DNA from 3 places in the Variovorax sucrosi genome. Region 1 is predicted to be linked to each of the others. Evidence: predicted binding sites of a transcription regulator. Region 1 holds the regulator's gene; each other region holds the start of a gene.
The links. Region 1 encodes LexA, which represses DNA repair genes until DNA is damaged. Its sites were predicted from a motif close to ACTGTATNNNNATACAGT; they were not measured.
Positions count from the first base shown of each region.

Region 2: a site for LexA is predicted at 2,120-2,137, ahead of recA (recombinase RecA). Genes of this name have one in related genera too.
Region 3: a site for LexA is predicted at 2,035-2,052, ahead of ACSFBE_RS18840 (DNA topoisomerase IV subunit B). Genes of this name have one in related genera too.

Region 1 is NZ_JBPJZU010000008.1:31,448-34,701, reverse strand. It holds gene ACSFBE_RS16435 (D-2-hydroxyacid dehydrogenase family protein) at 2-1,009, opposite strand; gene ACSFBE_RS16430 (hypothetical protein) at 1,174-1,539, opposite strand; gene lexA (transcriptional repressor LexA) at 1,651-2,325, opposite strand; gene ACSFBE_RS16420 (asparaginase) at 2,397-3,254, shown strand, end outside.
Region 2 is NZ_JBPJZU010000005.1:79,389-82,642, reverse strand. It holds gene ACSFBE_RS11220 (MurR/RpiR family transcriptional regulator) at 1-336, opposite strand, end outside; gene recX (recombination regulator RecX) at 477-932, opposite strand; gene recA (recombinase RecA) at 933-2,057, opposite strand; gene ACSFBE_RS11205 (MarR family winged helix-turn-helix transcriptional regulator) at 2,203-2,685, shown strand; gene ACSFBE_RS11200 (response regulator) at 2,793-3,254, shown strand, end outside.
Region 3 is NZ_JBPJZU010000009.1:232,329-235,582, forward strand. It holds gene ACSFBE_RS18825 (class I SAM-dependent methyltransferase) at 1-497, opposite strand, end outside; gene ACSFBE_RS18830 (hypothetical protein) at 560-700, opposite strand; gene ACSFBE_RS18835 (MFS transporter) at 705-1,928, opposite strand; gene ACSFBE_RS18840 (DNA topoisomerase IV subunit B) at 2,086-3,254, shown strand, end outside.

The sequences.
Region 1 (3,254 bases):
CTCAGCGGCGAACCTGCAGCGCCCCCGGGTTCACGATGTTGGTGGGATTCCCTTTGACGAAGCTCACCACGTTGTCGAAGGCCTGGCCGAAATACTGCTCGTAGCTGTCCTGCTCGACGTAACCGATGTGCGGCGTGCAGATGCAGTTCTCCAGCCGCAGCAGCGCGTGGCCTTGCAAGGGGGGCTCGCTCTCGAAGACATCCACCGCCGCCATCCCGGGGCGGCCGCGGTTCAGCGACGCGAGCAGCGCGTCCGGCTCGACCAGTTCGGCCCGCGAGGTGTTGACGAACAGCGCCGTCGGCTTCATTCGCGAGAGGTCCTCCAGGGTGACGATGCCACGCGTGCTGTCGTTCATCCGCAGGTGCACGCTCAGCACGTCGGCCGCGCTGAAGAATGCCTCGCGACTGGGCGCCACCTGGAAACCATCCGAACGCGCGAGGTCGCGGCTCTGCTCGCGGCCCCAGATCACCACCTGCATCCCGAAGGCCTGGCCGTAGCGCGCGACCAGCTGCCCGATACGGCCGTAGCCCCAGATGCAGAGCGTCTTGCCCTTGAGCACCGAGCCCAGGCCGAAATTCGGCGGCATCGATGCCGACTTGAGGCCGGATTGTTGCCAGGCGCCGTGTTTGAGGTTGCTGATGTACTGCGGCAGACGGCGCATCGCCGCCATGATCAGCGCCCAGGTCAGCTCGGCCGGTGCGAGCGGCGAGCCGCTGCCTTCGGCCACTGCCACGCCTTGCTCGGTGCAGGCGGTGACGTCGATGTGATTGCCGACCCGGCCGGTCTGGGAGATCAGCTTGAGCTTGGGCAGCTTCTCGACCAGCTGGCGGGAAATCTGGGTGCGCTCGCGGATCAGAACGATCACGTCGGCGTCTTTCAAGCGCACCGACAGCTGGCCGATGCCCTTGACGGTATTGGTGTAGACCTTCGCCGCGTAGGCATCGAGTTTGGCGGCGCACTGCAGTTTGCGTACCGCGTCCTGGTAGTCGTCGAGGATCACAATGTTCATGGCGTGCCATTGTGCCTCGCGTCACAGCGAGCTCGTACTCCGGGGTGGTGCGAACCCGTGCAGCGACGACCGAAGCCACGAATGCACGTCGGCGTCGGGCGGCCGCACGCGAGCGACGAGCGGGTCGGGCGCGCTCTGCACCCGGCAGTGCGTACTGCGTACCGTCAGTGCAGCGGACGCGTACCGCGAACGGTGTCGGCCGCTTCGAGCGCTGCCAGACGGTCGAGCTCAGCGCAGACATCGGCCATGCGACCGGAGATCACGACACGACCCGCCCGGCGGCCCGGTTGGTGCGCATCTACCGTGCGGACCACGCGCAGCGCGCGCGTGACAGCCGAATTTTGCGCGAGCCCCTCCAGCGGCGTCACGGCACGCTGCCCGCACGCAGGCCGCACGGCCACATAGCGCAGGTCGGCTTGAAGGTCGAGCCCGGTGCGGCTGCGCCGGGTGCGGCGCTCGGGGAGCCAGCGGCTGGCCAGCGATTGCAGCGGGGTGAGCAGATCGACGAAAGTGAGCAAAGCGATTCCCATGCGAACTCCAGAGTCAGAGGTTGAACACAGGCAGGATTGCTTGTTGGGGCTGCGTCAGGGTGATGGCCTCAATGCCATACGCCCGCCACCTGTCGAAGCCCGTGCGATGCACTACATCAGCATGGTGTTGCGGATCAGCCCGACGGCCAGGCCTTCGATCTCGAAGGGCTCGCCCGGTTGAACCACGATGGTCGGATAGTCGGGGTTTTCGGCATGCAGCTCGATCACTTGCTTGTGGCGCTTGAGGCGCTTGACGGTGACCTCGTCACCCAGGCGTGCCACCACGATCTGGCCGTTGCGCGCTTCCTTGGTGGCTTGGACGGCGAGCAAGTCGCCGTCCATGATGCCGGCGTCGCGCATCGACATGCCACGCACCTTGAGCAGGTAGTCCGGCTGGTGCTGAAACAAGGTGTTTTCGACGTAGTAGGTCTGGTCGACGTGCTCTTGCGCCAGGATCGGCGAACCCGCGGCCACACGGCCGATGAGTGGCAGCGCCAGCTGTGCCATGCCCGGCAGCGACAACGAGAACTGGTTGTCGCGCGATTCGTTGAGCGAGCGCAGGGCATCGCCCTTGAGGCGGATGCCGCGGGAGGTGCCGCTGAGCAGTTCGATCGCGCCCTTGCGAGCCAGCGCCTGCAGATGTTCTTCAGCGGCGTTCGCCGACTTGAAACCCAGTTCGGCCGCGATCTCGGCACGCGTCGGCGGCGCACCGGTCTGCGCAATGGTGCTGCGGATCAAGTCCAGAATTTGCTGCTGACGGGCGGTAAGCTTGACTGCGAACTGCATGTGAAACTCCTTGGCACTGGTTGCATATCCAGTAGCTGTATTTTTAAACAGTTTTACGGCTTTGGCAAGACATGGCGAACAAAAGTTTGGAGACAGGACGTCGCGTGCTGGTGCTCGGCACCGGTGGGACGATCGCCGGGCGCGCGCTTTCCGAGGCCGACAACATCGGCTACATCGCCGGCGAGGTCGGGGTGGATGTGCTGCTGCAGGGGCTTGGGCTGCCGGCCGGTCTGCGGATCACGGCCGAGCAGGTGGCGCAACTCGACAGCAAGGACATGGCCTTCGAGGTCTGGCAGCAGCTGGCCGTCCGTTGCGCCGAGGCCCTGATGTCCGAGGACATCGACGGCATCGTGATCACGCATGGCACCGACACACTGGAAGAGACCGCGTTCTTCCTCGATTCGGTGTTGGCACCCGTCAAGCCGGTGGTGCTCACCTGCGCCATGCGGCCCGCGAGTGCGCTGTCGCCCGACGGTCCGCAGAATCTGCGCGATGCGATCAGCCTGGCCGGTGAGCCTCGTGCTCGAGGGGTCATCGTGGTGTGTGCCGGCACCGTGCACCGTGCGGCCGATGTGCAGAAAATCCACACCTACCGAACCGATGCCTTTGATTCCGGGGACGCCGGCCCGCTGGGTTACATGGAGGAGGGCGCCCTGCGTTTGCTGCGCCCGTGGCCCGAGGCGGGGGATGCCGCGACGAGCCGGCTCGCGCAGGTTGCGGCGACGCCGGCCTTTCTTTGGCCACGCGTCGAGATCCTGACGAGCCATGCCGGCGCGCAGGGCCTGCTCGTCGACGCGCTGGTGCAGGCGCGGCACGATGGCGCCGCCCATGCGGTCGACGGTCTCGTGCTGGCGGCCACGGGCAACGGTAGCTTGCACCATGCGGTCGAAGCGGCCGCCTTGCGCGCGCAGGCCGCAGGCATCGCGGTA
Region 2 (3,254 bases), on a different contig from region 1:
TTCCAGCGCCGTCGCGAAGACTTCCGCCACGGTCGACGGCTGTGCCAGATTGCCGCGCAGTTGCTCGACCGGCGCGATCAGCGGCTCGAAGCCCCGTACCAGCTCGGCCCGGAAGCTGGCGTAGCCCTCGTAGCCCAGCGCCCGCGCGAAGCGGTTGGCCGTCGCCACCGACACGCCCGCCGCTACCGCCAGCTCATCGATGGGCAGCGTGGCGACCTGCAGCGGATGCGTGAGCACGTAGTCGGCCACCTGCCGATGCGAACGCGTCAGGCGCGGCAATTCCTGCGCAATGCGTTGCGCCACCGTGGTGCCTGGTGTCGAGAAAATCGGGGTCATGCCGCGGTGCGTGCACGCTTCGTGGGCGAAAAAGTAAATTTGATTACAAATATACAGCCACGAAGAAAATTTTTGGTCATTGCATCGCAAAGATGCAAGTTCCGGACCCGCAGTGTCGGCGCCGAAGTGCCGCGCCGCCGCTACGCGTCGCGGCGGCTCGGATTCAGCACCTTGCTGACGATCTCGCCACTGAAACCGCGCGCCATCAGGAAGCGGGCCTGTCGTGCGCGCTCCTTCGCGTCGATGGCCGGGGCAGCCTCGAAGCGGCGGGCCCAGACCTCCCTGGCGCGCGCCAACTCGGTGTCGCGCAGGCCAGCGACGGCCTCCGCGATGGCCGCGGGCGCGATGCCCTTGTGCTGCAGTTCCTGCCGCACGCGCGCGGTGCCCATGCGCGGCGCGCGCTGGTGCACGACCGACTGCACCACGCGCGCCTCGCTGATGAAGTCCTTCGCGGCCAGTTCGTCGAGCGCCTGGGCCAGCGTGCCGGGCTCTTCCTCGTACTTTGCCAGCTTGCGCTCGAGTTCAGCGCGCGAATGCTCGCGCTGGCTCAGCAGGCGCAGGGCGCGGCCCTTGAGCGACGGCGCGGCAAAGCCCACTTATTCCTTGGCTGCCGCCTTGGCGGCCTTGGCATCTGCCTTGGCCTTGGCCTCGACTTCGGCCTTGGCTTCTTCCGAGCCGGCTTCGGCCGCCAGCAGCGGGATGCCCAGCGATTCGCGCACCTTGTTCTCGATCTCGCGCGACAGCGCCGGGTTCTCGCGCAGGAATTCGCGTGCGTTGTCACGGCCCTGGCCGACCTTCTCGCCGTTGTAGGCGTACCAGGCACCCGACTTGTCGAGGATCTTGGCGGTCACGCCCATGTCGATGATCTCGCCCTCGCGGCTGATGCCCTCGCCGAACAGGATGTCGAACTCGGCCGTCTTGAACGGGGGCGACACCTTGTTCTTCACGACCTTCACCTTGGTCTCGTTGCCGATCGCCTCGTCACCCTTCTTGATGGTGCCGATGCGGCGGATGTCCAGCCGCACCGAGGCGTAGAACTTCAGCGCATTGCCGCCGGTGGTGGTTTCGGGCGAGCCGAACATCACGCCGATCTTCATGCGGATCTGGTTGATGAAGATGACCATGCAGTTGGTCTTCTTGATCGTGGCGGTCAGCTTGCGCAGCGCCTGGCTCATCAGGCGGGCCTGCAGGCCGGGCAGCGAGTCGCCCATTTCGCCTTCGATTTCGGCCTTGGGCGTGAGCGCGGCGACCGAGTCGATGACGATCAGGTCGACGGCGCCCGAGCGCACCAGCGAATCGACGATTTCAAGCGCCTGCTCGCCGGTGTCCGGCTGGCTGATCAGCAGGTCGGACAGGTTGACGCCGAGCTTCTGGGCGTACTGCACGTCGAGCGCGTGTTCGGCGTCGACGAAGGCGCAGGTGCCGGCCTGCTTCTGCATCTCGGCGATGACCTGCAGCGTGAGCGTGGTCTTGCCGGACGATTCCGGGCCGTAGATCTCGATGACCCGGCCGCGCGGCAGGCCGCCGACGCCCAGCGCGATGTCCAGGCCCAGCGAGCCGGTCGACACGACCTGCACGTCTTCCAGCGCCTCGCCCTCGCCCAGCCGCATGATCGTGCCCTTGCCGAACTGCTTTTCGATTTGCGCGAGCGCGGCCTGCAGGGCCTTGGCCTTTTCGCTGTTCGGGACCGAAATGCTGCTGCCCTTGACGAGTGCGTCCATGAGAAAACTCCTTGAATATCAACAGGTTGTGTATGGAACATCCCGCTGCTTTTAACCACAGGCCTGGATGCTTGAACAGTAGTGTAGCGATCGATACTTCGAAGTAAACCCGTTTTATGGTCAGTTTGCTTTACCATTTGGCGCCATGGCCGAGCCCCTGTTCCCCACCGACCCGGACGCCTGGCGCCAGACCCACCTGGGCCGCCTGCTCGGCCATGCGATGCGGCGCTTCGACGAGCGCGTGCTCGCGCTGATGGCGCACGATGCCGACGTGCCGCTGGCGCTGTCGAACCTGGCGGCGCGGGCGCAGGTGAGTGCGGCGCACATCCACATCACACGGCACCTCGCGCGTGGCGGCTCCCGGCTGACCGAGCTGGCCGAGCGCGCCGGCATGACCAAGCAGGCCATGGGCACGCTGGTCGACCAGTGCGAAGCCTGGGGCCTCGTGATCCGCGAAGCCGACCCGTTGGACGCCCGGGCGCGGCGGGTGCGCTTCACCGCCGACGGACTCGCGTGGCTGGAGGCTTTTCGCAAGGCGGTGGCGCAGGCCGAAGGCGAGTTCCGCGCCAGCGTGGGGGACGAGATCGCCACCGTGGTGACCCTCGGCCTCGAAGCCTACGCCGGCTGACCAACGCGAAGCTGCGCCAGAACAAGCGCCAGCGATGGTCCGCCCCCTAGAATCCGCCGCGGAGACAAGCAAAGCGCGACACGCGCCCCACAAGCCGGAGGTGGCTCATGCGGATCCTGATTGCAGAAGATGACCAGGTGCTGGCCGACGCCCTGCTGCGCAGCCTGCGAACCTCGGGCGCGGCGGTGGACCGCGTCGCCACCGGCACGCAGGCCGACGCCGCGCTGATGACCAACAGCGAGTTCGACCTGCTGATCCTCGATCTCGGCCTGCCCAACATGCACGGCCTCGAGATTCTCAAGCGCCTGCGCGCTCGCGGCTCGCAACTGCCGGTGCTGGTGCTCACCGCGGCCGACAGTGTGGAAGAACGCGTCAAGGGGCTGGACCACGGGGCCGACGACTACATGGCCAAGCCCTTCTCGCTGCAGGAACTCGAAGCCCGGGTGCGTGCGCTCACGCGCCGCGGCATGGGCGGTACCAGCAACGCGATCAAGCACGGCCCGCTGGTGTACGACCAAGCCGGCCGCGTGGCCACCATCGACGGCAAGATGATCGAGCTGTCGGCGCGC
Region 3 (3,254 bases), on a different contig from region 1:
GGGCCGCCGAGAGGGTGGCGCTCAGGGGATTCACCGGGGGCCGCCGCCGGGCGGATCGCGGCAATGCGCTGCACGAAGCGGTCCGGCGACGGCAGGAAGCCGTCTTCGTAGGCCACCACCCGCAGTCCGGCACAGGTGGCCAGCAGTTCACCCGGCTGCAGCAGGAAATCGGCCCGTGAGGGCTTGCCCACACTTTCGTTGCCGGCGGCGAAGGTCTCGTACAGCAGCACGCCAGTTGGCGCCACCGCCGCCACGATGTCCGGTAGCCGGGGGCGCCAGAGATAGTTCGTGACCACGACGGACGCGAACTGCCGCCCTTCGAAGGGCCAGGGCCCGTTTTCGATGTCGGCCTGCAGCACCCGCCCGTGGCGGGACGCCACCCGCACGGCTTCTTCCGAGCGGTCGACGCCGGTGGTCGGATGGCCGCGGTCGGCGAACCAGCGCATGTGCCGTCCGCTGCCGCAGGCCACGTCGAGCACTGCGCCGGCGGGCGGCACCAGGTGCGACCAGCGAACGATCCAGGGCGAGGGCGCCTGCAGGGCGGTGTGCGCTTCGGTGCTCAGAAGCAGCTCCAGACCTGGTCGATCAGCGTCACCATGAAGGCCGGTTGGGTGTAGAGCATGAACACACCGGCGAGCGCCGCCAAGCCCGCGATCAGCGCGGCGACCTGCATCCAGCGATGGCGTGCGGGCGCGTTCATGCGTTCAGGCAGGTTGCGGTGCCGGTCGGGCGATCGCCCCTTCCTTCACCGGCAGGTTGACCACCGCCGCCATCACGCCCAGCGCGATGGCGAGGTACCAGACGATGTCGTAGCTGCCGGTCCGGTCGTACAGGTAGCCGCCCAGCCACACGCCGAGGAAAGAGCCCACCTGGTGGCCCAGGAACACGAAGCCGCTGAGCATCGACAGGTGGGCCACGCCGAAGATCTGCGCGATCAGCGCGTTGGTCGCCGGCACGGTCGACAGCCAGAGGAAGCCGATCACCGCTGCGAAGACGTACACCGACAGTGGCGACAGCGGCACGATCAGGAACAGCGAGATGGCGATGGCGCGCCCGAAGTAGATGGACGCCAGGATCTTCCGCTTGGACAGCGTCTGCCCGAGTGTGCCAACGGCGTAGGTGCCGAACACGTTGAACAGGCCGATCAGCGCCAGCGCGTAGCTGGCCACCTCGGGCGACAGGCCCTTGTCCTTCAGGTAGCTGGGCATGTGAACGCCGATGAACACCACCTGGAAGCCGCAGACGAAGTAGCCCGCCATCAGCAGGCCGAAGCTGGGGTACTTGAAGGCCTCGGCCACCGCCTGGACGATGGTCTGCTCGCGCCTGGCGCCGGGCACGGCCACCCGCATCGGCTCGCGCAGCCCGAAGGCCAGCGGCACGATCAGCAGGACCACGGCGGCCAGCACCAGCAGGGCGGTGTGCCAGCCCAGACGGGCGATCAGCTGGCCCTCGATCGGCACCATCAGGAATTGGCCGAAGGAGCCGGCCGCCGCCGCCACCCCCATCGCCCAGGAGCGTCGCTCCGCCGGGATCTGCCGACCGATCACGCCGTAGATCACGGCATAGGTCGTGCCCGCCTGGGCCGCGCCGATCAGCACACCGGCCGTCAGGGCGAAGACGAGCGGCGTCGGCGACAGCGCCATGCCGGCCAGTCCCAGCGCATAGAAGACCGCGCCGATCAGCAGCACGCGAAAGGCGCCCAGCCTGTCGGCCAGCATGCCCGCGAAGACGCCCATGACGCCCCAGGAAAGGTTCTGGATGGCGATGGCCAATGAGAAGGTCTGCCGCGTCCAGCCCTGGTCCTGCGTGATCGGCTGCAGCCAGAGCCCGAAGCCATGGCGCACGCCCATCGAGAGCGTGACGATCATGGCGCCGCAGATCAGGACCTGCTTGAGCGACAAGGGTTGGGCGGGGGTGGACGGAGACATCCGGCGACTGTAGCCAATCGGCCCGGCCGCTGCCGTTACCCGGGCGACTGGCATTCTTGATATTTCGTCCGCATTCCGATGCCGCCCGTGCATCGATCGGCGGGGTACTGTATGAGCATCCAGTTCCCCGACGCGTTGCTCACTACAATCCGCCCCCATGGCGACTTCCCCCAAGACTCCCCCCGAATATTCCGAAGGCTCGATCCGCGTCCTCAAGGGCCTCGAGCCGGTCAAGCAGCGCCCGGGCATGTACACCCGGACCGACAACCCCCTGCACATCATCCAGGAAGTGCTCGACAACGCTGCCGACGAGGCGCTGGCCGGCTACGGCAAGAAGATCAAGGTCACGCTGCACGCCGACCACTCGGTCAGCATCGAAGACGACGGCCGCGGCATTCCGTTCGGCCTGCACCCCGAAGAAAAGGCCCCGGTGGTCGAGCTGGTGTTCACCCGCCTGCACGCGGGCGGCAAGTTCGACAAGGGCTCGGGCGGCGCCTACAGCTTCTCGGGGGGGCTGCACGGCGTGGGCGTGTCGGTGACCAATGCGCTGTCGAAACGGCTCGAAGTCACCTCGCACCGTGAAGGCTCGGTGGCCAAGCTGGTCTTCAGCGCCGGCGACGTGATCGAGGCGCTCGAAATCCGCAAGCTCGAAGCCGGCGAACGCCGCCAGGGCACCACGGTGCGCGCCTGGCCTGACGCCAAGTACTTCGAGGTCGCGACGCTGCCGATGCACGAACTGACGCATCTGCTGCGCAGCAAGGCCGTGCTGATGCCCGGCGTGAGCGTCACGCTGACGGTCGAAAAGACCAAGGAAACGCAGCAGTGGCTCTACAAGGGCGGCCTGAGCGACTACCTGATGCAGACGCTCAACGGCGACCCGGTGATCCCGCTGTTCGAAGGCAGCGGCCATGCCGACAAGAACGCCGACAACTTCGCCGAAGGCGAGGGCGCCGACTGGTGCGTGGCCTTCACGGAAGATGGCCAGCCGGTGCGCGAGAGCTACGTGAACCTGATCCCGACCAGCGCCGGCGGCACGCACGAAAGCGGCCTGCGCGACGGCCTGTTCACGGCGGTCAAGAGCTTCATCGAGTTCCATTCGCTATTGCCCAAGGGCGTGAAGCTGCTGCCCGAAGACGTGTTCGCACGCGCCAGCTACGTGCTGAGCGCCAAGGTGCTCGACCCGCAGTTCCAGGGCCAGATCAAGGAGCGCCTGAACTCGCGCGATGCGGTGCGGCTGGTGTCGAGCTTCGTGCGCCCGGCGCTCGAGCTGTGGCTCAACCAGCACGTCGACTATGGCAAGAAGCTGGCCGAGCTCGCCATCAAGGC